DNA from 4 places in the Pseudoalteromonas sp. SW0106-04 genome. Region 1 is predicted to be linked to each of the others. Evidence: predicted binding sites of a transcription regulator. Region 1 holds the regulator's gene; each other region holds the start of a gene.
The links. The regulator sigma-54, encoded in region 1, starts transcription at its own class of promoters, with help from an activator protein. The targets are predictions, from matches to a motif close to GTTGGCACGNNNNTNGNNT.

Region 1 (7,832 bases):
GGCTTTACCGCCGATGACTTTGCCCTCTCCCACCCCGGCGGGAGCTTAGGTAAACGTTTATTACTGACCTTGAATGATGTTATGCATAGCGGCGATGACGTGCCACGTAGCCACCAATCACAAAGCATTAAAGAAGCCTTGTTAGAAATCTCAAGCAAAGGCTTAGGAATGACCGCTGTTGTCGATGATAATGAGCGACTGGTAGGGCTATTTACCGATGGCGATTTACGCCGTGTATTGGAGCAGCGAGTGGATATTCACAACACCGCGCTGATTGAGGTAATGACTCCAAACTGCACCACAGCCGATGCTCATATGCTGGCGGCGGAAGCACTGAAAATTATGGAGCAAAAGCGCATTAATGGACTCATCGTGACCGATCACGAGCAACGTCCCATTGGCGCGCTGAACACGCAAGACTTATTGCGCGCGGGGGTGATTTAGTGTTGTTTTCAGAGTTATACCAAGCCATAGACGAAGGCGCGTGGCAACGTGCACAGCGCACTCGATTGTTAATTTGCGATATTGATGGCGTGTTTTCAGATGGCCGTATTTACTTAGGCAATCAAGGCGAGGAATTAAAGGCCTTTAATACCAAAGACGGGTTCGGCATTAAAGCGTTGCTCAATGCGGGTGTTGAAGTTGCTGTTATCACCGGGCGACAATCACAGATAGTACAAACGCGAATGCAAAGCTTGGGTGTCCCCCACATTTATCAAGGTAAAGAGAATAAGCTCGAAGCCTATGCACAGTTAAAACGCACATTAAACCTAAGCGATGAGCAAATAGCCTACATTGGTGATGATGGCCCTGATTTACCGGTGATGGAGCAAGTCGGGTTCGCCGTAGCGGTTAACGACGCTCACCCATTGGTTAAGCGAATAGCCCATTACAGTACCTTGCTACCAGGGGGTTTTGGTGCTGTGCGTGAGCTCACAGATTTGCTGATGCTGGCCCAAGGACATAGCCTGGGAACACAGGGAAGTAGCACATGAACGCAGCGAGAGCGCTCATATCACTGCTATTTATCGTCGCGATGGCGTGGCTTTGGTACCCTTATTTTATGAAGTCGACAGATGATGGTGTCGCTCAGCAAGACCATATTGCCACACCCGACTATATCGCAACTGGGCTAAGTCAGACTAGTTATAACGATCAGGGTAAGTTAAGCCACACCGTTTATGCTGAGGAAATGGAGCTGTATCAAGAACTCGGGTTTACGCATTTCACCAAGCCGGTATTTACCTTATATGGTGAAACAGAAAATTGGCAGGTAAACGCCGATGAAGCAACTTTATACAACAACAACATTTTGATCTTGGAAAATAACGTCACCGCCACCAACTTAAAAGAAGGGGCGATGATTGAGAAGGTCAGCGCTGAGGCCATTCAAGTTGATATAGATAGCCAGCGCATGGAGTCCGAGCAGGCTGTAGTATTAAGTGGCCCGAATATGAAGATCACCGGGCAAGGCTTGAAAGCAGACCTCAATACAGAGATAGTTGAATTAACAGAACATACGCGAACAATATATTATGACCAATAAAATCAGTGCATTAATTACATCCATCGCAATTGGCTTGTGCTCTGCTAGCGCTACTGCTGAGCAAATTACCGCCAAGGAAGTGTTAATTGATGCCGACAAACAACAAGCACTGATCAAAGAAAATATCACTATTTTTGATAAGAACGTGCATATTGTTCACGGCAAACGGGAAATAAAAGCTGACCGCCTTGAGGCTCACCGTCGTCCAGAATTGGGTGATAACAAGCAATTGCTCGTAGCCACCGGCTCACCAGCTGTGTACACCGAAGTGATGGAAGATGGCACTGAGATTTCTGCACAGGCGCTGGAAATTCGTTATGACGTCGCCTCTGAGACCCTTAAAATTCAAGGTGATGCTAAGATTGCCATGGCCGACCAGCATATCGTTGCCGAAACCATAAGCTATGATATTGCCAAACAGCTGATCACCGCCGAAAAGGATGAAAACTCCAGCACACGAGTGCGCACAACATTAACACCACAAAGTGACGATACGCCGGAGAAAGAGCAATAATGGCGACTCTTAAAGCACAAAAATTAGCAAAAAGCTATAAAGGCCGGGAGGTCGTCAAAAGTGTGGGCTTAGAAGTACAAGCAGGTAGTATCGTCGGCTTGCTCGGCCCTAATGGAGCCGGTAAGACAACTACTTTTTACATGATAGTTGGCTTGGTACCCAGTGATAAAGGCACCATCAGTATTGATGATGAGGATATCACCTTGATGCCGATGCACTCTCGTGCGCGCTTAGGTATTGGTTATTTACCGCAAGAATCATCTATTTTTCGAAAGCTGACAGTTTTTCAAAATTTGATGGCCATCCTGGAAACCCGCAAGGGCTTAAGCAAAGCAGAGCGTGAAAGCGAGCTTGAGGGCCTACTTGATGAGTTTAATATACAGCACATTCGAGACTCACAAGGAATGGCGTTATCTGGTGGCGAACGTCGCCGGGTAGAAATAGCGCGAGCATTGGCGGCAAACCCCAAGTTTATCTTGTTGGATGAACCTTTTGCTGGTGTCGACCCTATTTCAGTGTTAGATATAAAGAAAATCATAGAGCATCTGCGCAATCGTGGCATTGGTGTATTAATCACCGACCACAACGTGCGAGAGACCCTAGACGTATGTGAAACCGCATACATTGTTTCCCATGGCGAGCTCATTGCTTCTGGCACTCCAGAGCAAGTTCTTGCCGATCAAACGGTTCGCGACGTCTATTTGGGTGAGCAGTTTAGATTATAACGATTAAAGGATTGTTAGAGATACATGAGGCAATCATTACAGCTGCGCCTAGGCCAGCAATTAACAATGACCCCACAATTGCAGCAAGCGATTCGCCTGTTGCAGCTCAGTACTTTGGATCTCCAACAAGAAATTCAAGAGGCGTTGGACGCCAACCCATTACTTGAAGTTGAAGAAGACAATTACGCCGACAATAACGACAACCAAGAGCAAAAAGAGTCGACGTCCGACAACCAAAATAACGATACCGCCGAGACGGCCAGCGCCAGTAAGGATGAAGTTGAAAGTGCTGATGCCATGAACAACGAGTCCATCAGTGAAGACTTGCCCATGGATGTGTCTTGGGATGAGTATATTAGTGCGGCTCCCGTTGCCTCCTCTGGGCCTATGCCAGAAGATGAGTCTATCTACCAAGGCGAAACCACCGAGTCGTTACACGATTATTTAATGTGGCAGCTGCAATTAACACCTTTTAGTGCCACCGACGAGGCCATCGCCACAGCCATCATTGAAGCCATCAATGACAACGGCATTTTAACAGTCAGTTGTGAAGATCTGCTGGAAAGCTTGAATCATGATGAACAAGACGATGGTATCGAGCTTGATGAAATTGAAGCCGTTCTTAAGCGTATCCAACTCTTTGATCCAGTAGGAATTGGTGCGCGTTCTTTACAAGAGTGCTTGTTGATCCAGCTCAAGCAATTTGACCCACAAACCCCTTGGCTTGAAGAGACCAAAGAGGTAGTTTGTAACTATATTGATTTGCTTGGTAGTCGTGACTATCGCACCTTGATGAAAAAGACTAAGCTTAAAGAAGCGCAGTTAAAAGAGGTGATGACACTGATACACAGTTTAAATCCGACTCCTGCAGCCACGATTGTGCGAGAGCAGTCAGAGTATGTGATTCCAGATGTATCAGTGAAGAAAGTTAAAGGCCGCTGGGTGGTTGAATTAAACCCAGATAGTATGCCTAAGATCCGCGTTAACGATCACTATGCATCAATGTCGCGAAGCTGTAAGTCGCAAAGTGATAGTCAATTTATTCGCTCGCATTTACAAGAAGCGAAATGGTTTATAAAGAGCTTGGAACAACGCAATGATACGCTACTTAAAGTAACTAATTGCATTGTTCAACAACAACAGGCATTCTTTGAACATGGTGAAGAGGCAATGAAGCCAATGGTGCTTAATGACGTTGCCGAAATGGTGGAAATGCATGAGTCAACGATTTCCCGTGTGACCACCCAAAAGTATATGCATACACCACGGGGTATTTTTGAGCTGAAGTACTTTTTCTCCAGCCATGTTACAACCGAAAACGGAGGTGAATGCTCGTCCACAGCGATTCGAGCATTGATCAAAAAGCTAGTAGCTGCGGAGAATCCTGCTAAACCGTTGAGTGATAGCAAGATTGCCGACGTACTAGCCGAGCAAGGAATTAAAGTGGCTCGGCGCACGATTGCTAAATATCGTGAATCGCTAGCCATTCCACCGTCAAATCAGCGTAAAAGTTTGATATAGACGTTAGACAAGAAGGAAAATGCTTATGCAATTAAATCTTACCGGTCGTCACGTAGAAATCACTGACTCTCTTCGCAACTATGTGAATAGCAAATTTGCAAAATTAGAGCGTCACTTTGACCATATAAATAATGTGCATGTCATTCTTGATATTGAAAAACTAACACAAAAAGCAGAAGCTACTCTTCACGTTAACGGTGGTGAACTGTTCGCAACCGCAGAGCACCAGGATATGTATGCGGCGATCGACGGCTTAATTGATAAGCTCGACCGTCAAGTGATTAAACATAAAGAGAAATTATCTCGTCACTAACATGAACCTAGATTCACTCTTTACCAAGGACTGCAGCAAAGCTGCGGTCCTTTTTAATAGCAAAAAAAGAATGCTGGAGTACCTCTCTCAGGTGGCTCATCAGCACAGTCCTCACCTCAGCGAGCAATCGGTACTTGATGCTTTGCTAACCCGCGAAAAGCTGGGCAGTACTGGCATCGGCAAAGGCGTTGCTATTCCACATGGCCGTCTCGATGGTATCGACAGTACGATTGCCATTGTTGTAACCAATCGCGAAGCCATTAACTTTGATGCCATTGATAACCGTCCAGTGGATATCTTTGTCGCACTTTTAGTGCCGGCCAATGAGACTGAACAACACCTGAAGACCTTAGCGACAATTGCTGATAAACTAAAAGACAAACAACTGTGTAAACAACTGCGCTCGGCCAGCAGCGATCAAGAGCTTTATCAATTGATCGCCGACTAATGCGCGCCGTATTGATTCATGGTGTGGTTTAAATGTGCGTCTTGGGGTAAAACAAGGAGTTGTCGGATGGAACTTATCATTGTCAGTGGTCGCTCGGGTTCTGGAAAATCAGTCGCGTTACGGGTGCTCGAAGACCTTGGGTACTATTGCGTAGATAACATCCCAGTTATTTTACTCCCCTCCTTGGTGCGCAGTGTTTCAGCAAATTATGACAAAATTGCCGTCAGTATCGACGTGCGCAATTTGCCCAAAGAACAGCATGAATTTAACGACATTCTCGCTTACCTGCCTGAGTTTGCTAAGCCTTCGCTGTTTTACCTTGATAGTGACGAACAAACGTTGATTAAGCGTTTCTCTGAAACTCGTCGACTACACCCCTTATCCATGCAAAATATGACGTTGGATGTCGCTATTCGTGAAGAGAAGCAGCTTCTTGATGTACTCATCTCCCACGCCGACTTTATTATTGATACAACTGAGCTCAGTGTTCACCAGTTGGCGGAGATGATCCGTGAAAAAGTGCTGGGTAAAAAAGACAAGCAATTACTGATCACTTTTGAGTCTTTTGGGTTTAAACATGGCATTCCAAAAAATGCTGATTATGTGTTTGATGTGCGGTTTCTCCCCAATCCCCATTGGGAACCTGAACTAAAGGCGCTCACAGGGTTAGACCAACCCGTTCAAGATTATCTAGCCAGTCACTCAATCGTGCAAAAGTTCACTTGGCAGATCCAAACTTTTGTTCAAACTTGGTTACCCCACCTAGAGCGTAATAACCGTAGTTATTTAACCATTGCTATTGGCTGCACTGGGGGTCAACACCGCTCAGTGTACCTTGCCCAAACTTTGGGAGAGCGCTTTTTAGATACTTATCCGAACGTGAAAATTCGCCATCGAGAGCAGGAAAAATAGTGATGGTTGAAGGTACTTTTATTATTCAAAACAAGTTAGGCCTACATGCTCGTGCAGCCTCACAATTGGCGCAACTGGCGATGAATTTTGATGCCGAAATAATGTTATATCAAGGTGATAAGAGCGCACAGGCCGACAGTGTCTTGGCTTTACTGCTCCTTGAGAGCGGCAAAGGTAAGGAAGTGCGCGTGCAGTGTGAAGGCCCTGATGCCGACGCCGCGTTGGCAGCTATCGGGGCGCTCATTGCAGAAAAGTTCCACGAACAAGAATAACCCTTAGGCATTTACTTTTGCTATCATTGATTTAGTTAGGTTAAACTAATCAACGGCTTGTAAGCGCTTGCTTGCACGCTATTTCCCACCCCATTTTTTGTATTTAAGGGATGCCTATGCCAGAAGCCTATGAACAAGATTACCCGCTGCAACAACTTCAAGAAGTCACCGAAGCTCTTAATAGCGGCCAGTTTGTTCATGTACGCAGGCTTCTCGCCAAAACTGCGCCCTGTGATACCGCATTATTATTAGAATCATCGCCCCATAAGACACGTTCTAAACTATGGGCGCTCGTCGACCCTGATGTCCAAGGTGATGTACTTGAAGAGCTCTCTGAAGATGTACGCCTGAGCATTATCTCACGCATGGAGCCTGAGCATATCGCCGCAGCGACAGAGGACATGGACGATGATGACTTAGGGGAAGTATTACGAAGCTTACCAGAGCCCGTTTATAAAGACGTTATTGAGGCGATGGATATCCAAGATAGAGACCGTGCAACTACGGCTCTGTCTTACCAGGAGCGCTCAGCTGGGGCGCTGATGAATACCGATACAGTGACTATCCGTCCCGATGTCTCTGTTGATGTGGTGCTGCGCTACTTACGTCTCAAAGGCGAGTTACCTGAAGGCACCGATGAGCTCTACGTAGTCGATAAAAATAACTGCTTTTTAGGCTCAATGCCGTTGAGCTCTTTGCTAACCACCATGCCAGATGCCATTGTGCGCGATATCATGGATGAAGAGTGTGAATCTATTCCAATCACCATGGATGAGTCTGAAGTGGCGCAACTGTTCGAGCGTCACAACTGGATTTCGGCCCCTGTAGTCGACGATCAAGCGCACTTACTTGGACGTATTACCATTGATGATATCGTCGATGTTATCCGAGAAGACGCTGAACACAGTTTACTGAGCTTAGCCGGTCTAGATGATGAAGAAGATACCTTTGCACCTGTATTTAAAAGTACTCAGCGGCGCTCCGTTTGGCTTGGAGTAAATTTATTGACCGCGATGCTGGCCGCATTTGTGGCGAGCTTTTTCGAAACCACCTTGGGTATCTTGCCATTTTTAGCCGTGCTCAATGGTATTGTGCCGTCAATGGGGGGCGTGGCCGGCTCGCAAACGCTGACCTTGGTTATTCGAGGCCTCGCACTTGGCCATATTAACGCCACCAACCAGAAATTTATACTGACCAAAGAGCTGGCCATCGGGGCCTTGAATGGGGTGCTGTGGGCTTTGCTTATCGGTAGCGCCATCGCGCTTTGGAAATGGGACTTAACAATCGGTTTAGTGATCGCCTTTGCGATGTTTATGAATCTCCTCGCTGCGGGTATTGCTGGTGCGGTTATTCCCCTAATTCTGAAGAGAATGAATATCGACCCGGCGCTCGCCGGTAATGTAGTGCTGACCACAGTTACCGACATCGTAGGTATCTTCGCATTCCTTGGAACCGCGACTTGGTTCCTTATTTAACGCCGTCCAATAATGTAGATAGCGTGAATAAGGCCAGGGAAGTAGCCTAGTAGGGTTAGTAAAATATTAAGCCAAAAGTGCATCCCTAAACCCACCTGCAAAAATA
Region 2 (7,832 bases), on a different contig from region 1:
TATCAATGGCCGGGTAATGGCCACTGTCGGCAAGCTCTCGTGAAAGCACAATATGGCCATCTAAAATAGCTCGTGCGGCATCAGCAATCGGGTCTTGCAAATCATCTCCCTCTGACAACACCGTGAAAAAGGCAGTAATGGCGCCTTGGCCTTCACCGCCATTACCCGCACGCTCAATCAGAGCAGGTAGCTTGGCAAACACCGAAGGGGGATAGCCTTTAGTGGCGGGTGGTTCACCAACGGCGAGCGCTATCTCCCGTTGCGCCATGGCATAACGAGTGACCGAATCAAGTAATAACAATACATTGAGGCCTTGGTCGCGAAAATATTCGGCAATAGTGATGGCGCTTTCACAGCCTTTTAGACGCATCAATGGCGATGCATCAGCCGGCGCGGCCACCACCACAGAACGACGGCGCCCTTCTTCACCCAGTATTTCCTCGATGAATTCTTTAACTTCACGGCCACGCTCACCCACCAAGCCAACCACAATAACATCGGCCGCGCTGCCTCGGGTCATCATCCCTAACAATACCGATTTACCCACGCCACTACCGGCAAACAAGCCCATACGTTGGCCTTGACCTACGGTGATAATAGAGTTGATAGCACGCACGCCTACGTCCATGGGTTGGCTTATTTGTCGCCGTGCTAAAGGATTGATGGTGTTTTTGGCAAAGTGAGTAAACTCCTCGCAGCGCAGTGGCCCGAGTCCATCTAAAGGGCGCCCCAATCCATCGACCACACGTCCGAGTAAGTTCATCCCGACGGGCAGCCCTTGCTGCTTGTGTTGAGGGATAACGCGGGCTCCTGGCAACACCCCAGAGATACGGTCATTGGGCATTAAATAAAGCACGTCGTCGTTAAACCCCACCACTTCGGCATCGACTAAGCCTTGGTTCGTTTCGACCTGACACTGGCTACCCAGCGGTGCTTGCAGCCCTTTTGCTTCAAGGGTCAGGCCAACAACGCGGGTCAAGCTCCCCGCTACCGCGACCTGAGGTTGATGGATGTGTTTACGCTGCTGGTGCAAACGCTCACTTAATGAAGTTGTCATGATTTTGGCTCATCACGCACATGGACACCGCTGTCGTGCAAAAACGGTTCCAGTACTTGTTGGATTCGCAACCCTAATGTGAAATCGATAGATGAACGCTGTTGCTTGATTTTACAATCACCGCGCGCCAAAGTCGGCTCACCTAGTAGCTGCCAATGACGATTATCCAACTCGGTATCACTGAAGTGTGACGTCACTATCGCTAAATCATCTGGATGGAGGCTGATTTGGCACATTGCCTCATTACTTGGCAAGGCTTCGGTTGCCGCGCGAAGCGCATTTAAAATAGTGTCGGGGTTGGTTTTTAACTCACTCAAGGTAATGGCTTTGGCTAACTCGCTGGCGAGAAAAATCAGCTCATGTTCAACCTGCTCATCAATGTGTTTGGCGGGTTCATCAAGCGCTTCTAACGTGCTTTTTAACGCCTCCAGTTGTTCGTCAATAATGGGCTTCGCATCTTCGAGCCCTTGCTCTTTGCCTTGCTTTAGCCCTTCTTGGAACCCCGCTTCTTTGCCTTCACTGGCACCTTTATCAAATCCATCAACGTAGCCTTGTTCATGCCCCTGTTTGAGGCCTTCTTCGTAGGCGTCTTGGCGAATTTGCTCTAACTCTTCAAGGGTTAGTTTAGGAAAGTCGGTCTCCTCAGGAGTCTGGATCTCTTCGCCATCGCGGTGCTCATCTTCCTCGACATGCTTTTTGTAAAGCTGTTCGAGCGGTGTCCCAAAGGCGGTTGAACGCCCTTGGTATTTCTTTGGGTCGGCACTGACATCTGGAATAGGCCAGTTCTGCAGCAGCTCATCGGCTGCCTCACTGGCGTCTAATCGTTGCCCACGACGTAATTTTGACTCACTCATGGCTTAGAGGAACTCCTCGCCACCACCACTACCGAGCATAATTTCACCGGAGTCGGATAAGCGTCGCGCCGTGGAGAGAATCTCTTTTTGCGCCGCTTCCACTTCGCTGATACGCACAGGGCCCATGGCTTCAAGGTCGTCACGCAGCATATCGGCTGCCCGTTTGGACATATTGGTAAAGATTTTCTCTTTCAGTCCGTCATCAGCGCCTTTGATTGCCTTCATCAGCACATCTTGCTGTACTTCGCGTAGGATGGCCTGAATGCCTCGGTCATCGACATCCATAAGGTTCTCGAAAACGAACATGAGATCTTGAATTTGCTGCGACATTTCTTCGTCGTGCTCGCGAATAGAGTCCATTAACTGGCCTTCGACATTGGTATCGAGGTAGTTCATGATATCGGCCGCCGCTTTCAGGCCGCCCATCTTCGCAGCTTGTGCCCCAGCTTGACCTGCAAACTGCTTCTCCATAATCTCGTTGAGCTCTTGCAACGCTGCTGGCTGCACCTCTTCGAGGTTGGCAATCCGCATGGTTAAATCCAGCCGTACTTTTTCTGGGAACTGGGCCAGAATTTCTGCACTTTGCTCTGGCTCCAGATAAGATAAAACGATGGTTTGGATCTGCGGGTGCTCGTTGCGAATAATGTTCGCCACCTGTTTGGAGTCCATCCATTTCAATGAATCAAGACCTTTCGCACCTGAGCCCATCACAATTTGGTCAATCAGGCTTGCCGCTTTATCTTCACCTAATGCGGCCGTCAGAGCTTTCTTAATAAAGTCTTCTGATTGGAAGCCAATGGTGCTGAACTGCTGAATTTGCTCAATGAACAGGTTGTGCACAGCGCTGATCTTATCCTGACTAAGGTCATCAAGCGCGGCCATGGTCATCCCCACCTTTTGCACTTGTTTAGGCTCAAGGTGTTTAAGAATTTGCGCGGCATCCTCTTCAGACAAGCTCAGTAGCAGGATTGCTGCTTTCTCTACGCCTTCGAGTTTATCAACATCGAAGCCGCTAGTTAGTTGCTGTTGTTCTTCAGTCATCTTCACTCAACCATGCTTTAACTACTTGCGAGGATAGTTCAGGCTCATTGGCAACCAAGGCGCGAACCGCTTTTAGGAGATCTTCATCACCATGTAAGTCTGGCAGCTGTAGTGTCCCGTCGGAGGAGAAGCCCACCGCTGCCGAGTCGAAATCTTTGTTTAGCATCTCTAATGTGCTATCACCGATATCCACACCCGAACTCAACGCATCTTCATTGTATTCTTCCAGTGTATCATCTGGGTAGATAAGTCGTTTAAGCATGGGGCGAACAACGGCGATGATCAACACAATTATCACTAATGCGCCCAGTGCTAAACGCACTATCTTCATAAACCAATTTTGCTCCCACAGTGGCAGTTCAGCAACCGCACCTAGATCTTCACGTACAAAGGGGACACTTACGACTTCTAGGGCATCACCACGCTGCATGTCGAAACCCACGCCTCCTTGTAGTAGGCGACGAATATTGTTGAGCTCCTCGGCACTGCGCGGCGCACTGGTGGTTTGCCCATCCGCACCAGCCGTTTGTGTGTAATCCACAGCCACGGAAACACTGATACGGCGGATCACCCCAGTCTGCTTACGTTTGTGAGAAATAGTGGTATCAAGCTCATAATTACGGGTCGCTTCTTTGTGGCTGCGCGACGGTGAGCGAGTTTGCGCACTTTGCTCGTCCAACGCATTCTCTGGAATGTTAGAGTTCACTGGCGGTTGATTTGTTAAGGCGCCAGGAATACCGACCGCTAAACCACCAATGTTATTCTCTTCTAATGTGGTTTCACTGCGAACCGCTGGCAAATCTGGGTTGTAACGCTTTTGAGTCTCTTCTACTGCGCTGAAATCCATGACCAAGTCAACCTGCGCAGTATAGTTACCCAGTCCGACCACCGGGATCATGATGCTGTCAATTTTTTCTATATATTCCTGCTCTCGTTGACGCTCAATCTCATACTCTTTACGTGAGCGCGCCGATAACGAATTTTGTGAACCGGAGTTAAGCAGACGACCATTTTGATCGGTCACCGTGACTCGTTCAGGAGACAGTCCTTGTACGGCCGAGGCGACAATATCGACGATAGAGTCTATTTCCTCACTGTTGAGGTTTCGGCCGCGTTTAACCGTAGCAACAACCGTGGCTGAAGGCTTCTTCTCAATACGAGCAAATACGTTTTCTTTAGGAATAGCCAGTAACACTTTGGCGCGCGATACTTTATTAAGTTCTTCAATAGTACGCGCAAGCTGCTGCTCGCGAGAATGCTTGAGACGTTCACGTTCAAGACGCTGTGATACGCCAAACCCCATGTCTTGCATCAAGATATCGGTACCCGATTGCGGGCCTTGAGTAAGCCCCTCTCGGGCCATATTTAGTTTTATATCTTGATAGGCATCTTCGGCAACCATGATCACGTTGCCATCGAGTTCATAATCGATTTTTTGCGCGTCCAAGAAATCCAAGGTCTGAATCAATTCCTCAGTAGGCATTTTGCCTAACGGGCGCATATCAGGCTGACGCGCCCAAATTATGATAAAAATAGCGATGGCCAAGCAAATAGCCAAAGCGATGATCAGCGTCACCTGTCGAAGCATATCCACGCCATTGAGGGCGCTTAAATAGCCAGACTTTTGTTCTTGCTGTTCACCCGAGGAGTCGGTGTTCATGTCAACACCGCCATCGGCAAGGGCTAAATCTGTTGATTGGTTTGCTTGTGCCACAACTGTTCTCCGCTATCCGTTATACAGGCATGTTCATAATGTCTTTGTAGGCTTCCACTAGCTTGTTACGAACCTGCACAGTGGCCTCAAATGCGACAGAGGATTTTTGCGATGCGATCATTGCTTCGGCAAGAGAAACGCGGCGATCACCCATCTCCACAGCAACCACTTTCGATTTAGCATCTTGCTGTAGGTTATGAACATTATCGATTGCGCTACTTAGTAGCTCACCAAATTGGCTGGTCGATGTTTGCGGCACTTGGTTTTGTGCCTCTTTCAATGGGTTGCGAGCTTGCGCTTCTTGCGCGAGCGACTGCATTTCTTGAAATAATGAGTTGGCTTGGACTTTCATCTTGGGCATCACTCAGTTAATTAAACTTACCCTGAACAATGCACAAGTCGTGCCAATAAAATATTGTTATTTAACAAAGAGTTATTGCGCTTTTAATTTTGACACTGAAGAATTAGACAAGCTATATTTTTGACGCCCACAAGAAAGCCCGAGCATATCCCGGGCTGAAATAGAGCACTATGACGAGACTATGCAGGAAGGTGGATCCCCTGCTCGCGCATTTGCGCTATTTTGTAGCGCAAGGTACGTGGGCTGATCCCTAAGGCATCAGCAACATCCTTACGTTTCCCGTTGAAGCGCGCTAAGGTATCGAGAATTATTTTGTGCTCTTTGTTTTTAAGCTCATCTTTAAAGTTATGGGCTTGGTCTACACCTTGGGGTGATGCCACTGGCAATTCATCGTAGTGTTGATTGAGCGCAGCGGGCATGTCTTGATGCGCATTGAGCTCAACTTCATCATCAGAGACGAACTCTTCGATATAAATGGCGCTGGCGTGCACCTCGTCACCGGATTTTAAGATCAGCGCACGCTGAATAACATTATCAAGCTCACGCACATTTCCCGGCCAAGTATGCGCCATTAAGCGCTCTTTGGCATCGGCACTGAGCGAAGCAGTCGCTTGTTTGCTAGCTTGGCAATGACGCTCTAATAAATGTTCAGCCAGTGGAATTATATCCCCGGGGCGCTGATTGAGCGGCAACCAGGTCAGCGGGAACACGTTGAGGCGATAATATAAGTCTTCCCGGAATATACCGGCTCTGACCGCTTCTTTGAGATCACGGTTTGAAGTAGCCAACACCCGCACGTTGAGCTCGATGGTTTTGCGACTCCCTAAGCGCTCAACCTCGCGCTCTTGCAATACACGTAGCAATTTCGCTTGTAGGCCTAAATCCATTTCAGTAATTTCATCAAGTAAAATGGTGCCATTTTGTGCTTGCTCAAATTTACCTGGACAGGCATTCACAGCGCCAGTGAACGCGCCTTTCTCGTAACCGAACAAAGTCGATTCAAGCATGTTTTCAGGAATGGCTGCGCAATTGATAGCGATAAATGGCGCCTCTTTGCGCGGCGATTGGTCGTGAATATAGCGCGCCAATACCTCTTTACCACTCCCGCTTGGGCCCATCACCATAACACTCGCGTCACTGTCAGCCACTTTATTGGCTAAATCAAGTAGCGCCAAACTTTTGGCATCGGCAACCACTGGGCCACTTTGGCTAGCCGTCTCATTAGGTAAATAACGACTCACTAAATTCAGTAAGACCTCGGGGGCGAATGGCTTTGCCATATAGTCGATGGCGCCCAAACGCATGGCTTCGACCGCGTCATCAATAGTGGCATAGGCCGTCATCATCAATACCGGCATGTCTGGGTAGTTAAGCTTGATACTTTTTAGTAATTCAATGCCGTTAATACCGGGCATCTGCACATCACTGACCACTAAAGCAACATTATGATCTTTTAGCATCATGATTGCTTCTTCACCACTTTTTGCTGCGATGCAGCGAATATCTGACAGTGTTAATGTATCGATTAGGGCTTCGCGTAACCCCTTGTCATCCTCGACAACAAGTACATAGTTATTCATTGCTCTGCTCCTGGGTATTGCTGTGCAAAACAGGAAGCGTTAGCGTAAATTGCGCGCCACCGTTTTGAAGGTTCTCTACTTTTATTTGCCCCTTATGGGCATTCACCACTGAGGCAACCACAGCTAGGCCTAAACCTGTGCCCTGACGCTTAGTGGTAAAAAAAGGCTCAAAAATTTTGTCAATAATCTCTTCGTTGATCCCTGGGCCATTATCGCTAATGATGATATCGACATAATCACTGTTCGTGCGTTGACGACGTGCCTGCATCTTAATATGCGCACCACTGCCTATCACCTGTAAGCTATTGTGCACCAGGTTATTGATAGCACTGGCCAACGCTGTACGATTGCCCATGACTTCAATATCGGGCTCAGGAAGCTGGACTTGTAGATGCGCTTCATGCTCGCTGAGCATGGCTTCACTGCCAGAATTTACATCATTGAGTAACTGCCCTAATGACATCGGCTCAACGACTTGCTGCTCACCACTTTTGGCAAACAACAGCATATCATTCACTTGGTTTTCTAAATCTTTCAAACGCGACATCAGTTTGTCGTGACAGTGGGCACGCGATTGATTATTCAGTCGCGACGAACCCAGGTTGGCCCCATATAACATGGCTGCCGAGAGCGGTGTACGCACTTGGTGGGCTAAAGTAGCGACCATTTTGCCAAGCGCGCTTAAACGTTGCATGTGCGCCACTCTTGATTGCAAACGACGCGTTTCCGTTAAATCGGTCATTAAAATAAGCTGCCCGGGCTCGGGCGTAAGCGCGCGAATTTCTAGTTTTATACGCCGTCCATCGCGCAACGACACTTCATGGCCATCATCCTGTTGCGGGCGGAATGAGCGCTGGATCACCGCGAACCACTTCTCGCCTTCGAGTGGCTCGCCTAACATATCACTGGCAATTTGATTGGCTTTGGCTATCATTCCCTGTCCATCAAGCACCACCACACCCGCAGGCATGGTATCGACTAAATGACTCAGCCAGCTGGCTTGTAGCCGTAAGTCGCTCAGCTCTCCAACGTAAGCTTCTTGCGCTAATGCCGGACTAAACTGCCCATGATGAAGGATTTGTGGGTTGATAACACTCGCTAATGCCATGATTTTCACTCTTAAACACAAGGTTTAATCCATAAAAGCACAAAACGTACCAACTTTATTTTATTTAATATTCATTAAGTTACATTATTTTTTTGCTATCAAAAAAATGACACTGTA
Region 3 (7,832 bases), 190 kb from region 1:
GTGGAAGCGTTAGAGCAAGTCGGTGGCGAGGCCTTAATTACCGCCGATCACGGTAATGCCGAGCAAATGGTAAACCCACAGACTGGTCAAGCGCATACCGCCCACACCAGCGAGCCTGTGCCATTCATTTACGTTGGCCGTGATGCTCAAGCTATTGATGGCAAAACGCTCAGTGACGTAGCTCCCACTATGTTGCATCTACTGGGCATGGAGCAGCCAGAAGAAATGACTGGTTCACCCATCATGCGTCTTAAGTAACCTCGATGCCGATGGTTTTATTGAGTCACAAACGTCAAAAGGTGTCGCTGCTGTGCGCGACACTTTTGGCGTTCCTAAGCTTCAATAGCTTTGCTAACGAGAACCGCACCAAGCAAGACTTAACCGAAGTCCAACAAGAATTAAAAAAGAGCCAACAGAATTATCAGCAGCAGCAACGCTCGCTGGATAAGTTACAGAGCCAACTCAAGAACTCAGAGCAAGCTATCGCTGTAAATGCAAAGGAGTTACGTGCGCTCGATAACAAGCTCGCAGACAACGAACGGCAACACCAAAAGTTACAACAACAGGCTGAACAGCTGGAGTCGCGTCGTAAAAAGCTTGATAAAGTACTTGCAGCCCAAGTAAAGAGCGCCTACATGGTGGGTGGGCATGATTATTCAAAGATGCTGTTAAACCAACAAGACACAGCCAAGTTAGAGCGCACCATTAGCTATTACGACTATTTCAACAAAGCTCGTTTGCAACAGCTTGAAGCGTTACAACAGACAATGCGTGAAATAGCGCAAAACCAAGCAGCGCTGCAACAAAACAGACAACAACTGGCGAAGCTACGCGAGCAAGAACAACAGCAGCAACAGCAATTAGTTGCAGCTAAAGCACAACGTCAATCTCAGGTCCAAGAGCTACAAGGTAAATTAAATCAACTGCAAAGCTCGATAGCGTATTTAAAAGATAATGAGCAGACCTTACTGGATACCCTAGCGGAGCTAGAGCGCAGTAAAGACCGCCAAGTAGCTATGTTAGGTCTGGGTAGCAGCAAAGGAAAATTAACTTGGCCGACACGGGGTAAGCTTACCCACCGCTTTGGCACCCGTAAACGCCAAGGGTTCAATTGGAAAGGGGTGGTGATCGCAGCCAGTGAAGGGAGCAGTATAACCAGTATAGAGGATGGCCAAGTGGTCTTTGCTGACTGGCTAAGAGGTTTTGGTTGGGTCATGGTGGTCGATCACGGCAAGGGTTATATGAGCCTATACGGCCACGCTCAAGCATTACTTAAAGAAGTGGGCGATCCAGTTTATAAAGGCGAAACAATCGCTTTAGTAGGCCAGAGCGGCGGTCAAATTGATCCTGGTCTATACTTTGAAATACGCCACAAAGGACGTGCCGTTAACCCAACGACATGGTGCAAGTCCTCCTAATTGAATAGAGGCTGCACCTCAAGGGGGCAGCCGATGTTTGTATTCACAACTTACCTATACAAGCGCTTGTTACTAGGGCTCAGTTTTTTAGCCTTAGTGGTACTAGCGCCTGCTTCATTGGCAAAGGACAGCCAACTCGATGAAGTGCTTTTTCACATCAACAACTACTACGTTGAGGAAGTGGACCGCGACAAGTTAGACCAACATGTACTCAGCAGTTTATTACAAGAGCTTGATCCATATAGCGAGTTCCTTGATGAGCAAGAGTTAAAACGATTATTCGATGTCACCAATGGCCAATACAAGGGCCTGGGAATCGAAGTAGAACAGCGTGACAAACATGTAGTGGTGATCTCCGCCCTACCCAACTCACCCGCCCGGGCCGCTGGCTTACAACGTGGTGACGTTATCGTGTCTATCAATGGCACTAAGGTGAATAATACTACTTTAGAAGAAGTCTCTGCTCTGATCAGCAGTCGTGAAGATGGTCAAGTGCATTTAGCCGTTGCTCGCGCAGGCCATTCACAACGCCTCGACTTTCAGCTTACCCGTCAGCCTATCCACATTGAAAGCGTCGCCAGTGAGCTCAAGGCCAATGGCATGGGCTACTTACGTATTAATAGCTTCAACAATCATAGTTTTCATGATGTCGCGCGTCACATCACCATGATGCAAAACGCCAACGGCGCCATACTCAACGGTTTGCTTATTGACCTGCGTGACAACCCAGGCGGTACCCTCGACAGTGCCATTGCCATTGCCGATTTATTTTTGTCTCAAGGTGTTATTGTCTCCACTCGAGGTCGCTTTGTGGAGGCTAATCAACGCTTTGAAGCAAAAGCTGGGGACATAATTCAAGGCGCCCCCATGGTCGTGCTGATCAATGAGGGCTCAGCTTCCGCTGCAGAAATTGTTGCCGGCGCGCTCAAGGATAATGACCGGGCAACCGTGGTAGGGACTCGCTCCTATGGTAAAGGGTCGGTGCAGTCATTGATCCCCTTAGGCGATGGCCGCAGTGCTTTGAAGCTGACCACAGCGAAGTACTATACCCCCTCTGGCGTGTCCATTGAGGGGACTGGCATCGTTCCTGATGTGCCGATATTGCAACCTGCCCTTTCGCAATCAAATAAAGAAGTTATAATCAGCTTAGCTGAGGGGCAAAGTGCGCATAAAAACTTAACCGCACTGCTTGATAAACAATTACTAAAAGCTCAGCAACTATTAGAACAATAAAAACGCAGGCTCGGCTTTTAGCACGGGCCTGCACACTAATCATCAACAAAGATAAAAACACATTGTGCGCTTTTTAATATGGACTACGTTGTGTGTGCTGGTGCTCTTATCACCAGTACATGCGAAGCAAATCGCTATTGTCATTGATGACATAGGCTATCATCGTAATGACATGGCTGCCTTGCACTTGCCTGGCGCTGTAACTTACTCGGTGCTCCCTTTTACTCCTTACGCCACTCACTTTGCTCAACAGGCAGGGGCCTTAGATAAAGAGGTGCTTTTGCATGCCCCCATGCAAGCTATAAACGGTAAAGCGTTAGGGCCTGGGGGGCTGACAATGGATATGTCAAAAGAAGCTTTCCAACACGAGCTACGCAAGGCATTAGCCAGCCTACCCAATGCGCGCGGCGTCAATAATCACATGGGCTCGCTGCTAACCCAGCAAAATGCGCCGATGAGCTGGACTATGGAAGTGCTAAAAGAGCAGGATTTGTTTTTTCTCGACAGTAAAACAACTCCCAATTCAAAAGCGCAAACAATTGCCGGGCTATACGGTGTCAGCAATATTGCTCGCCATGTTTTTCTCGATAATATCACCACCGAGCAGCAACTACGTTATCGTTTTGAGCAGCTAAAGACTCTCGCCGATAAGTATGACTACGCAGTTGCAATTGCTCACCCCTACCCCGAAACGTTTGCCTTTTTGCAACAGGCATTGCAAGAGCTCGAGGGCGAAGGTTTCCAACTTGTGCCTTTATCTCAGCTAGTGCAGCAGCGCACAATTCGGCTTGCGCAGGCCGATAAAAAAAGTGTAACCGAGGAAGAGTAGAGGCCTCTAAAACAATCATAAGTGGCATGGCTGCTGATGACTGGACTCTGGTGCCGATAAACCACCTCCTCAGTATTCAACACCTGCCCAAGTGCTTGTTCTATGAACATAAAATTAATCTGTATCTTTTACACAAACAGTGAAAGCTTTTCTTTTCCTCTAGAGCACAAAAAACAACAAACCCATTAAAATCAACACTTTAAAAGTTGGCATGGACTTAGCAACGTATATTCCGAAACGCAAATCTATGGAGGGTACATTATGTTAGGTTGGTCAATTGCATTTTTAGTTATCGCTTTGGTCGCAGCACTTTTAGGTTTCGGTGGCATTGCTGGTGCAGCCGCTGGCATCGCTAAAATTATTTTCTTTGTATTCTTGGTACTGCTGGTTATCTCCCTTGTTGCTGGCGCCATTCGTGGTAAAGCGCCAAGGTAGTTATTAGTTTTACAGCACAAGCGGTCACAGGCGGGATAAAACCCGCGACCGCAACCAAAACACGTTTTTTGAATCCAGATTTAAAGAGTTAATATCTAAGGAGAGTTCTATGTTTAATCATTCAGCAACAAAAGCATTTATCGCTACATTATTTGCCGCAGTATTCGCTATGGGCTGTGAAGACAGTGGCGGTGCCGAAGAGGCAGGTGAAAAGATTGATGAGGCGATCACAGACACTCAAAACGCGGTCGAAGACGCGTGTGAGAATGTTAAAGAAAACGCCGGTGCAGAAGAAACAAACTGCTAATACAGGCTTATCTTCAAACAAAAAACCCGCGAAGTTCGCGGGTTTTTTTACGTCTCTAATTATTTAAAACTGACTGTTGGCCGCCGCAACCACATTGTCTACGGTGAAGCCAAAGTGCTTAAACAATTCGCCCGCTGGCGCTGATTCACCAAAGCTAGTCATGCCGATAACTTTACCATTCAAACCAACATACTTGTACCAGAAGTCGGCAATGCCTGCCTCTACGGCGACACGGCGAGTCACACTGCTGGGTAGGACACTTTCTTTGTACTGTGCGTCTTGTTGATCGAACAAGTCCGTTGATGGCATAGACACCACGCGTACCTGACGACCTTGAGCGCGAAGCTCAGAAGCTGCATCCATAGCAAGTTGTACTTCCGAGCCTGTGGCAATCAGGATAACTTCTGGCTCGCCATCACAGGTTAATACATACCCACCTTTTTTCACATCAGCAAGCTGCTGCGCATCGCGTGCTTGCTGAGCAAGACCTTGACGCGTAAAGACCAGCGACGTTGGCCCATCTTTGCGCTCTATCGCTTGCTGCCACGCAATGGCTGATTCAACTTGGTCACATGGACGCCAATTCACTAGATTCGGTGTATAACGTAGGCTCGCCATTTGCTCAACCGGTTGGTGAGTCGGTCCATCTTCACCCAGGCCGATGGAATCGTGGGTGTAAACGAAAATGCTAGGCGTCTTCATAAGAGCGGCCATGCGCACCGCATTACGCGCATACTCCATAAACATTAAAAAGGTTGCACCGTAAGGAATGAAACCTTTGTGCAAGGCAATACCATTCATAATGGCGGACATGCCAAATTCACGCACCCCATAGAAAATATAGTTACCTGACGCGTCGTCTTTACTAAGGCCTTTTGAACCACTCCAAATCGTTAAGTTCGACCCTGCCAAATCGGCTGAGCCGCCCATAAACTCAGGTAGCATGGGGCCAAAGGTATTTAAGGCATTTTGCGATGCCTTACGTGTTGCAGGGCTATCAGGGTTTGCTTGTAACTGCTCAATATAGGCTTGTGACTTCTCGGCCCAATCAGCAGGCAATTCACCATTTTGGCGACGTTCAAACTCCGCAGCAAGCTCAGGGTATGCCGCTTTGTATGCCGCAAACTTATCCTGCCAACTTTGCTCTGCTTGCGTGCCCTTCTCTTTGGCGTCCCACTGTTGATAGATATCATCAGGAATCGCAAAGGCGTCATGAGGCCAACCTAAGAACTCGCGAGCAGCTTTAATTTCATCATCGCCCAACGGTGCACCGTGGCAATCATGGCTTCCTGATTTATTCGGAGAGCCGTAACCAATCACTGTTTTACAACAGATAAGCGTTGGCTTGTCACCTTGGGCGCGGCCTTCATCAATAGCAGCGCGAATAGCCTCGCTATCGTGACCATCCACATTACGGACCACGTGCCAGCCGTAAGACTCAAAACGCGCGGGAGTGTCGTCACTAAACCAGCCTTCAACCTCACCATCAATAGAAATACCGTTGTCGTCCCAAAACGCAATCAACTTACCAAGGCCTAGAGTTCCTGCAAGCGAACACGCCTCGTGAGAAATCCCTTCCATCAAGCAGCCGTCGCCCATAAAAGCGTAAGTATAGTGATCAACAATTTCATGGTCAGCGCGATTAAATTGAGCAGCAAGGGCTTTCTCCGCGATTGCCATTCCTACCGCATTGGTGATCCCCTGTCCAAGCGGGCCCGTAGTAGTCTCAATACCCGGAGCATAACCGTATTCAGGGTGGCCCGGAGTTTTTGAATGAAGCTGACGGAAGTTTTTAATTTCCTCAATAGGAAGATCATAGCCGCTTAAGTGTAAAAGCGAATAAATCAGCATTGAACCGTGGCCATTTGAGAGAATAAATCGGTCACGGTCAGCCCAGTTAGGGTTGCTCGGGTTATGCTTAAGATAATCGCGCCACAGTACTTCGGCGATATCGGCCATGCCCATCGGGGCACCCGGATGACCTGATTTAGCTTGTTGAACCGCGTCCATGGAAAGCACGCGAATGGCGTTTGCAAGTTCTTTGCGTGATGGCATGAATTCTCCTACCTTTAAATGTATTTGCGCTGGGGCTTCACTCGCGCTCATGCTGGCGCGGGTAAAGAATAAGACGAAAGCCCATTCTTACTTATTCATCTGCCCCCTGCAATTAAAAATTGGGCATCGAACGAGTAACTTTAGAATTACTCATAACGAATAAAAATACTGATAACTAAAAGAGTACAAAAACACCAAGCAATAAAGGTCAAAAGACCGCTATACAATCAATTTTATTTAGACGTCTAGGCGTAAAAAGCTAGGAAATCACCTGTGATTTAGCTAGAATACGCGCCTTAATTTATGCTGCGCTCAACCCAGTGGCTGGTATGATCTTGGGAAGCGCGATACTTGTGAGCAGAAACTTATGGCAAAACATTTATTTACTTCTGAGTCTGTGTCTGAAGGACACCCGGATAAAATCGCTGACCAAATTTCTGATGCGGTACTCGATGCTATTTTGGCGCAAGATCCCCATGCCCGTGTAGCCTGCGAAACCTATGTGAAGACCGGTATGGTGATGGTCGGTGGTGAAGTCACAACCAGTGCTTGGGTCGATATTGAAGAGTTAACGCGCAAAACCGTGCGTGAAATCGGCTACACCCATTCCGATATGGGCTTCGATGCCGACTCATGTGCAATTCTAAACACCATTGGTAAGCAGTCTCCTGATATTAATCAAGGTGTTGACCGCGCTCGTCCAGAAGAGCAAGGTGCAGGTGACCAAGGCTTGATGTTTGGTTATGCCTGTAATGAAACCGACGTGCTCATGCCAGCGCCCATTACCTATTCACACCGCTTGGTACAACGCCAAGCCGAAGTGCGCAAAAATGGTGAATTACCCTGGTTACGTCCAGACGCCAAGTCACAGGTAACCTTTGCTTATGAGAATGGCAAGGCCGTTGGTATCGATGCCGTCGTGCTGTCAACGCAACACTGCGATTCTATTGCGCAAGATGACTTGGTTGAAGCGGTCATGGAGACCATTATCAAACCAACGCTACCGGCAGAGCTTATTACCGATGCGACTAAGTTCTTCATTAACCCCACTGGACGCTTCGTGATCGGTGGCCCGATGGGGGATTGCGGCTTAACTGGTCGTAAAATCATCGTTGATACTTATGGCGGTATGGCACGTCACGGTGGTGGCGCATTCTCAGGTAAAGATCCATCGAAAGTGGACCGCTCTGCCGCTTACGCAGCACGTTACGTTGCTAAAAATATAGTCGCGGCCGGCCTGGCCGATAAATGCGAAATCCAAGTGTCTTATGCCATTGGCGTTGCCGAGCCAACCTCCATCAGTGTTGAAACCTTTGGCACCGGCAAATTAGACGAAACGCGTTTAATCGAACTGATCCGCAAGCATTTCGACTTACGTCCTTATGGTTTAATTCAAATGCTTGATTTAGAACGTCCGATTTATCAGCCTACAGCGGCTTACGGCCACTTTGGTCGCAATGAATTCCCATGGGAAGCGACCGATAAAGCACAGGCACTTAAAGCCGACGCTGGATTATAAGTGAATTACCTATAAGTTAATTGAAAAGCGCCTATA
Region 4 (7,832 bases), on a different contig from region 1:
ATGACGGTTTCCCTTACCGCCAACGACGTTTGCATCACCTTAGTGGCTATGCGCCCGGCAAAGTCATCGGCATAAAAGCTCACACTTTGGCGCAGTAGGTAACGGTGCGCCAACCAGCGAATGGCCATGGGGTAATTACCGAGCAAGCTTTGGTGGAGAACGGCTGAGTGAACAAACACTAAAATTGGCAACAGCACGATAGTAACCAGGCCCATAAACCAAAGCGTATCGGTTTCGGTGCTTAACAGCTGTTCTGGGGTCGTCTGTCCAAGCCAGTCAACGAGCTGACCCATAAAGCTAAATAGCGAAACTTCAACAATGGCTAATAAGGCGGCGCTGATGGACATCACCGCCAGCGGCCAGCCCATGCCTTGGGTGTAATAACGGCAAAAAGCCCATAATCCCTTGGGTGGCGCGGTCGTTGTGCGCTCGGGAAAAGGGGCGGTTAATTTCTCGAAAAAGGAAAGCATAGCACCACACATAACTAACTGATTTAAGGCGTCAGTGTAGCGATTTTGCGGCGTAAAACCTAGCGCAACGAGTGTGCTAATTTTGCACCACTGTGGTGACTATGCCGACACCTAGCTACGCGCTTTGTGCTTGCTCCTTGAGCTCTGCAAGCATCATTTCGCGCATTTTAAACTTTTGTAATTTCCCGGTGACCGTCATCGGGTACTCTTCAACGATACGAATATACTTTGGCACTTTAAAGTAGGCGAGCTGGTCTTTTAGGTAGGCCCGAATTTGCGGCTCATCGATATCGCGGTTGTCCTTCGCTTTGAGCCACAAGCATACTTGCTCGCCAAATTTATCATCGGGGATACCAAAGACCGCCGCATCACTGACAGCGTCGTGCAAATACAGCACTTCTTCTATTTCGCGCGGATAAATGTTCTCGCCACCGCGAATGATCATATCTTTAATTCGGCCAACGATGGTCACGTAACCTTGCTCATCCATGACTCCTAAATCGCCAGAGTGTAGCCAGCCCTCAGCGTCGATAGTGGCGTTAGTTTTCGCTTCATCGCCCCAATAGCCTTGCATCACACAGTAGCCGCGAGCACAAATTTCACCCGGGCTACCAATGGCAGCGATTTGACCGCGTTCATCAATAATTTTAATTTCTGTGTGTGCCATTGCTCGGCCCACGGTTTGCACTTGTTTGTCAATTGGTGCGTCGGTTTGGGTAATATGGTTGATGGGGCTGCACTCTGTTTGCCCGTAACCAATCACCACTTCGCGCATATGAAAATCACTGTGTACTTTGCGCATCAATTCTTGCGGGCAGGTGCTGCCAGCCATGACTCCGGTGCGCAAGGTACTGAGATCGTACTGCTGAAAGTCGGGGTGCTCTAGTTGCGCAATAAACATCGTTGGTACGCCGTGGAGCGCCGTACAGCGCTCTTGCTCAACGCAGCTTAGGGTGCTGATTGCATCGAACGAGGGGGCTGGAAATATCGCACAGGCACCGCTGGCCAAACACACTAGATTGCCCAGCACCATGCCGAAGCAATGGTACAGGGGCACTGGAATACACAGTCTGTCTTTATCATTAAAGTGCATCGCTTGGGCAACCAGCAAACCGTTGTTTAAAATATTGCGGTGCGAGAGGGTGGCGCCTTTTGGGTTTCCGGTTGTGCCGGAGGTAAATTGAATATTAATGGCGTCATCAGGTCGAAGTTGCGCTTCAATAACCCGCATTTGCTGGTAGTGCGCATCCTCGCCCAGTTGTTGAACCGACTTAAATGATGTCATGCCGGCAAAAGCTTGCTCGGAGAGAATAATAACCTGCTCTAGAGTGGGCAGCGCCTGCAGCGTGGTTTTGCTACCGTCTTTTAATTCCGGTGCAAGCTGGTAGATCATGTCAACGTAGTTTGATGCTTTAAATTGCTCGGCCATCACCAAATACTTTACACCCACGTTGTTTATGGCAAAGGCCAACTCATGAGGACGATAGGCGGGATTAATGCACACCATAATGGCGCCAATTTTGGCGCTTGCGAATTGCACCAAGGACCATTCAATATTGTTGGGAGACCAAATGCCAACCCGATCCCCTGGCTGCACACCAAGAGCGAGTAAGCCCGCAGCGAGGCGCTCTATTTCCCGTAAATACTGGCGGTAAGTCCAACGGATCCCTTGGTGGCGCACCACAATCGCCTCATTGTCTGGGTGTTTGTCGACAATATAATCAAGATGCTCGGCGATGGTTCGCTCGCTAAGCGGCGTTGAAAATGAGCCTTGGTATTGGCTCAACGTTAACGGTAGTGAAGGGGAGTGATTGTCTTGTTGTTGCGGCATTGACTGCCTCCTTGCCCGGATAGATGTTGTCATTTTAGGTTCTTCAACACCTAATCAAGCACAGAGTGTCGACACTTTCCATTGTTTTGAGGTGATTTCTGTTGGAATTAGACTAAAGGTTTAGTTTTTGTCGACATAAAAAAGCGGGCCATGGGCCCGCTACATCGTCTTGGGGAGAGAAATAATTTAGCTTGTTGCTTCTTGCAGTGCCTTCATTTCATCGTGGCAAATTTGCATGCGTTCACGAAGCTGAGAAAGAACTTGTGCGCACTGAGGTGGCTGCGACTCTTCTAGTGCATCGTCGAACTCTTCAAGCACTTTATCTTCAACCTCTTCAAGGTGTTTGATATACGTGTGCTCTTCGTTACTCTTAATCGCGCTCATCACCTTAGTGTAGGTTTTACGTACATCAACCAAGGTGTCTGAGCCGGTTTCAATTTCGCCTTGCTCTTCAATGGCAAAGGGTTGCAAGTCGGTCACCGCTTTGTGCTTTTCATCGATCATGTTTTGGAACACGGTACGTACATCATTACTATCAATGTTGTCTTTGGCATCGGAGTAAAAATCAATGCCACCCTTTAGTACTTTGATAATGTCTGTGATTTTCTCTGAACGTTGCATTGTCATAATTGTGCTCCTTCAATTTTGAATTCGATTTAATAGGAGCAATGCTTGTGCCAAATCGAGGGGATGGATAAAAATCCATTATTAAACAGTACTTTAACTTTGTCTTCGAACGCTTGAAATGTGTAAGCCAACGCCTTTTTCATGGGCAACTATGAAAGCTTTTCAATTGCAGGCGGTAAAAACGTCATAGTCGTACAGCCAACAAAGCGTATTATTTTTACCTTTCACAGTGCGCCAGGTGAAGATGTGCTGCGTAGTAGCTATTATCGGAAAAAGAAGGAAGAAAAATGGATTGTAACGTTGCCCCAAGCACAACCTATCACGAGTGTAATACCCTCACGACAACGCGTCGTAGACGGGGAAAAGGATTTGAATACTTCCATCTTGATAAGGAAAAGATAACCAGTCGTACTTACTTAAAACGAATGCGAGAGCTGGTTGTGCCTCCTATGTGGCGTGATGTACGTATTAGCGCTTGCCAGTACAATAAGGTGCAGGCCGTTGGCGTTGATGGCAAAGGAAAGCGACAATACATTTACCACGCCCATTGGCAATTGGCGCAACAGCAAAAAAAATTTGCCAAATTAGGTGAATTCGCTGCTCAGCTTCCGAATGCGCGAGGGCAATGCTTATCCTTATTGGCAGAACCTGATTGGACGAAAGACAAAGTGTGCGCGCTTGGGTGCGCAATCTTAGACCTTACCGCGATTCGTGTAGGCAATAATAATTATTACAAAGCCAATGAAACGTGTGGGTTAACCACGCTTCGACGCAAGCATGTGGATATTAAAGACGACCATGTACAATTTAGCTTTAAAGGTAAACACGCAAAACACCGAGAGGTGCGCATTGACGATACTGAGCTTGCTGAATTAGTGGCTTCAAGTGCAGAGCAACAAGGGTATAGCTTGCTACGTTATTATCAACAAGGCCAATGGCATGACCTGCAAAGTGATGATATTAACGAATTTATCCACCGTGTTTTTGGCGGCCACTTTAGTGCCAAAGATTATCGTACCTGGGCGGGGACGCGAATGGCGGTACGCTTTGCCCACGTAGCCGCAGAGCAGGTACAGGCGCACCCAAGGCGCAAATTTAAGTCTCAACTGGTTAAACTCGTTGCCAAGCAATTAGGCAATACCGCGAACATTTGCGAACAGTATTATATTCACCCGAAGGTGTTAGAACACCTCAGCGAACACTATGAAAATGAACACCCGTTTGCGCATTTTGACGCGACACCGCGCTCTTTAGCCGAGGAGTTGGACATGGATGAGAGGCATGCGTTAGAGATTATTACCGGGCGATGACGTAACAGGCCATTTCTGCGGCCTGTTACTGTCGGGGGGATTACTGTTTAGCGTAAGTGCGCAGCATAATATCGACATACGCCGTCATAAAGGCTTGCTCTTGAAACTTCTTCAGTCCCGTATCAGCAAACTCAATAGGTAATGGATTGCGCTTAAGCTGTTCTTTCATCTCTGTGGCACTAATAATGTGCACATCTAAGTTAGTTATCAGCTGCAGTGCCGCTTCCATTTTAAAGCCAACCGCGCCGCCAGCGAACTTACCTTTATGAGGTCGCGCTTTGATGGCGATAGCATCCACTTGGTAATCTTCCATCAGCTTTTTAAAGTCGCGATGAAACTTTTGGATTTCTTCAGTATCGTTGGCATCGCTTAAAACAAAACGTGTTTGGCGCACATCACGGATGTCAAACACATCATTTTCTTTACTTAGAAGGCATAGTAAAACTTCACTGCCTTTTATTTCTACGCCGCAAGTATGCATAGTCAAATATCACCTTTTTTATCAATGGCATTAGTATATCAGAAGCGCATACAAAATTTGTTAAGAAAATTAGCAGACGAGCCTTGTATTTACCTCTATAGCGCGCCAAAATAGCGCCTTGCTCACGCTTTGTGGGCGGCAGTATCATCGCAATGCTTGTTGGTATAAGCGTTGATTAGACTTATTAAATAGACAAATAAATACACGTGGCGCGGCGTAGGTGTCACCACTGTACAAGGATTAAACATGCCAGTAATTACTCTTCCTGACGGCAGTCAGCGTTCATTCGAAAACCCTGTATCCACGTTAGACGTAGCACAAGACATCGGCCCAGGCCTTGCCAAAGCGACCATCGCTGGGCGTGTTAACGGTGAGCGTGTTGACGCCTGTGATTTAATCAGCGAAGACGCACGGTTAGAGATCATCACCGCAAAAGATGAAGACGGTCTAGAAATTATCCGTCACTCCTGTGCGCACCTTATCGGCCACGCCATTAAGCAATTGTATCCTGATGCAAAAATGGCCATTGGTCCAACTATCGACAACGGCTTTTATTATGATGTCGATATGGAGCACTCGCTGACGCAAGAAGATTTAGAAGCGCTTGAAAAGCGTATGAAAGAACTTGCGAAAACCAAATACGACGTGGTTAAGAAGACCGTGAGCTGGCAACAGGCCCGCGACACGTTTGAACAACGTGGCGAACCTTATAAAGTTGAAATCTTAGACGAGAATATCGCTAAAGATGACCGCCCTGGTTTATACCACCACGAAGAGTACGTGGATATGTGTCGTGGTCCTCACGTACCTAATATGAGCTTTTGTCAGCACTTTAAATTGATGAAAGTAGCCGGTGCATACTGGCGTGGCGACTCTGACAATAAAATGTTGCAGCGTATTTATGGCACCGCATGGGGTGATAAAAAGCAACTTAAAGGCTACTTGCAGCGCTTAGAAGAAGCGGAAAAACGCGATCACCGTAAAATCGGTAAAGCCCTCGATTTATGGCACTGGCAAGAAGAAGCGCCAGGTATGGTGTTTTGGCACAATGATGGTTGGAGCATTTACCGCGAGCTCGAAGAGTTTGTTCGCGAAAAACTGCGCGAATATGACTATGAAGAGGTAAAAGGGCCGCTAATGATGGACCGTGGACTGTGGGAAAAATCAGGCCACTGGGACAAATACGGCGATGCCATGTTCACCACGGAGTCAGAGAAACGTGAGTATGCTATTAAACCAATGAACTGTCCTGGTCACGTGCAGATTTTCAACCAAGGTTTGAAATCTTACCGTGACTTGCCTTTGCGTATGGCTGAATTTGGTTGTTGTCACCGTAACGAGCCATCGGGTGCGTTACACGGTTTGATGCGCGTACGTGGCTTTACTCAAGACGATGCTCATGTTTTCTGTACAGAAGAGCAAATCTTGCAAGAGGTGACGGCGTGTATCGATATGGTTTATGACACTTATTCGACCTTTGGGTTTGAAAAGATTGTTGTAAAGCTTTCTACACGCCCGGAAAAGCGCATCGGTGAAGATGAATTGTGGGATAAAGCCGAGAAAGCCTTGGCGCAGGCATTGAGCGATAAAGACATTGAATTCGAATACCTACCAGGTGAAGGTGCCTTCTATGGTCCGAAAATTGAATTTACTTTGTATGATTGCTTAGAGCGAGCGTGGCAGTGTGGTACAGTACAGCTAGACTTTATGTTACCAGGACGTCTTGGCGCAACTTATGTGGCTGAAAACAATGAGCGTCGCACTCCGGTGATGATTCACCGTGCTATTCTGGGTTCAATCGAACGCTTTATCGGTATTTTGACCGAAGAATACGCAGGGCTGTTCCCAACCTGGCTTGCTCCTAAGCAGGTGGTGATTATGAATATCACTGACAAACAGTCTGATTATGTGCACGAAGTTGTACAAAAATTGAATAAACTGGGTATTCGCGCCGCAGCCGACTTGAGAAATGAGAAAATTGGCTTTAAAATTCGCGAACATACTTTAAAACGTATTCCTTACTTGCTAGTTGTTGGTGACAAAGAAGTAGAGCAGCAAGAAGTGGCAGTAAGAACACGTACAGGTGAAGACCTAGGTAAATTTAAAGTCGATGACTTTATCACTAAAATCACAAATGAAATTAAAACAAGACAGTAATTTGTGATCGAAAGGGTGTATCAAACAGTATCGAATACACCCTTTTAGTTTTTAATATTCTTGGAGGAACGTACCATTAGAGGCGGAAAAAAGGGCCAACAACAGGTCCAAAAAAATCGTATTAACGAAGATATTACGGCAAAAGAAGTTCGACTAATTGACTTTGAAGGTGAACAAGCAGGCATCGTGTCCCTGAGTGAAGCTCAGTCAATGGCGGATGAGGCGGGTGTCGATCTAGTAGAGATCAGCCCAAATGCTGAACCCCCCGTTTGTAAGGTAATGGACTACGGTAAGTTCCTTTTTGAAAAAAGCAAAGCGCAAAAAGAACAGAAGAAGAAGCAAAAGCAAATTCAGGTTAAGGAAGTTAAGTTCCGCCCTGGTACAGACATTGGTGACTACCAAGTTAAGCTTCGTAATCTAACCAAGTTCTTAGAAGCTGGCGATAAGGCAAAAGTAACGATCCGTTTCCGTGGTCGTGAAATGGCCCACCAAGAAATTGGTATCGAGCTTTTGAATCGCATTAAAGATGATCTGCAAGAGTTGGCACAGGTCGAGTCATTCCCGAAAAAAGTGGAAGGCCGCCAAATGATCATGATGCTAGCGCCGGTGGCTAAAAAATAGTATACTCCGCGCGTTTAACGAATTAGTGCAGGTTTACAAGCCACATGACTTATTTTCTAAGTCAGTGGCACCTGTATCTATCCGGTTGAAGTAGGGCGCTTTTTTAAGCGCTCTCACCGGTTTTGGGAGTAAGTTGGGCCAAAAAAGTGTTTGTGAACTCAAACCGCCTGCTTGCTAAATTTAAGCAATATCAATTGGAGTTATTGCAATGGCTTATAAGCTAAAAACACACCGTGGCGCCGCTAAGCGCTTCAAGAAAACTGCTTCTGGTGGTTTCAAGCGTAAACAAGCGCACCTTCGTCACATTCTGACCAAGAAAACCTCTAAGCGTAAGC

Region 2: fliE (flagellar hook-basal body complex protein FliE) is a predicted target of sigma-54. The motif match lies at 5,057-5,075, and genes of this name have one in related genera.
Region 3: W04_RS18675 (DUF1328 domain-containing protein) is a predicted target of sigma-54. The motif match lies at 3,686-3,704, and genes of this name have one in related genera.
Region 4: W04_RS16565 (PA2169 family four-helix-bundle protein) is a predicted target of sigma-54. The motif match lies at 2,965-2,983, and genes of this name have one in related genera.

Annotation. Positions count from the first base shown of each region.
Region 1 is NZ_BCAI01000002.1:303,378-311,209, forward strand. It holds gene W04_RS04055 (KpsF/GutQ family sugar-phosphate isomerase) at 1-444, shown strand, start outside; gene kdsC (3-deoxy-manno-octulosonate-8-phosphatase KdsC) at 444-995, shown strand; gene lptC (LPS export ABC transporter periplasmic protein LptC) at 992-1,546, shown strand; gene lptA (lipopolysaccharide transport periplasmic protein LptA) at 1,536-2,060, shown strand; gene lptB (LPS export ABC transporter ATP-binding protein) at 2,060-2,785, shown strand; gene W04_RS04080 (RNA polymerase factor sigma-54) at 2,810-4,306, shown strand; gene hpf (ribosome hibernation promoting factor) at 4,332-4,619, shown strand; gene ptsN (PTS IIA-like nitrogen regulatory protein PtsN) at 4,621-5,067, shown strand; gene rapZ (RNase adapter RapZ) at 5,134-5,979, shown strand; gene W04_RS04100 (HPr family phosphocarrier protein) at 5,979-6,251, shown strand; gene mgtE (magnesium transporter) at 6,368-7,726, shown strand; gene W04_RS18680 (YqaE/Pmp3 family membrane protein) at 7,723-7,832, opposite strand, start outside.
Region 2 is NZ_BCAI01000011.1:39,513-47,344, reverse strand. It holds gene fliI (flagellar protein export ATPase FliI) at 1-1,057, opposite strand, end outside; gene fliH (flagellar assembly protein FliH) at 1,054-1,911, opposite strand; gene fliG (flagellar motor switch protein FliG) at 1,915-2,952, opposite strand; gene fliF (flagellar basal-body MS-ring/collar protein FliF) at 2,945-4,666, opposite strand; gene fliE (flagellar hook-basal body complex protein FliE) at 4,686-5,018, opposite strand; gene W04_RS13025 (sigma-54 dependent transcriptional regulator) at 5,207-6,607, opposite strand; gene W04_RS13020 (PAS domain-containing sensor histidine kinase) at 6,600-7,715, opposite strand.
Region 3 is NZ_BCAI01000002.1:109,307-117,138, forward strand. It holds gene gpmM (2,3-bisphosphoglycerate-independent phosphoglycerate mutase) at 1-258, shown strand, start outside; gene W04_RS03085 (murein hydrolase activator EnvC) at 264-1,418, shown strand; gene W04_RS03090 (S41 family peptidase) at 1,452-2,651, shown strand; gene W04_RS03095 (divergent polysaccharide deacetylase family protein) at 2,716-3,480, shown strand; gene W04_RS18675 (DUF1328 domain-containing protein) at 3,742-3,915, shown strand; gene W04_RS03100 (hypothetical protein) at 4,025-4,222, shown strand; gene tkt (transketolase) at 4,286-6,277, opposite strand; gene metK (methionine adenosyltransferase) at 6,645-7,796, shown strand.
Region 4 is NZ_BCAI01000017.1:60,089-67,920, reverse strand. It holds gene W04_RS16575 (ABC transporter ATP-binding protein) at 1-470, opposite strand, end outside; gene W04_RS16570 (AMP-binding protein) at 586-2,301, opposite strand; gene W04_RS16565 (PA2169 family four-helix-bundle protein) at 2,488-2,928, opposite strand; gene W04_RS16555 (DNA topoisomerase IB) at 3,216-4,238, shown strand; gene W04_RS16550 (DUF3010 family protein) at 4,279-4,719, opposite strand; gene thrS (threonine--tRNA ligase) at 4,966-6,876, shown strand; gene infC (translation initiation factor IF-3) at 6,937-7,497, shown strand; gene rpmI (50S ribosomal protein L35) at 7,706-7,832, shown strand, end outside.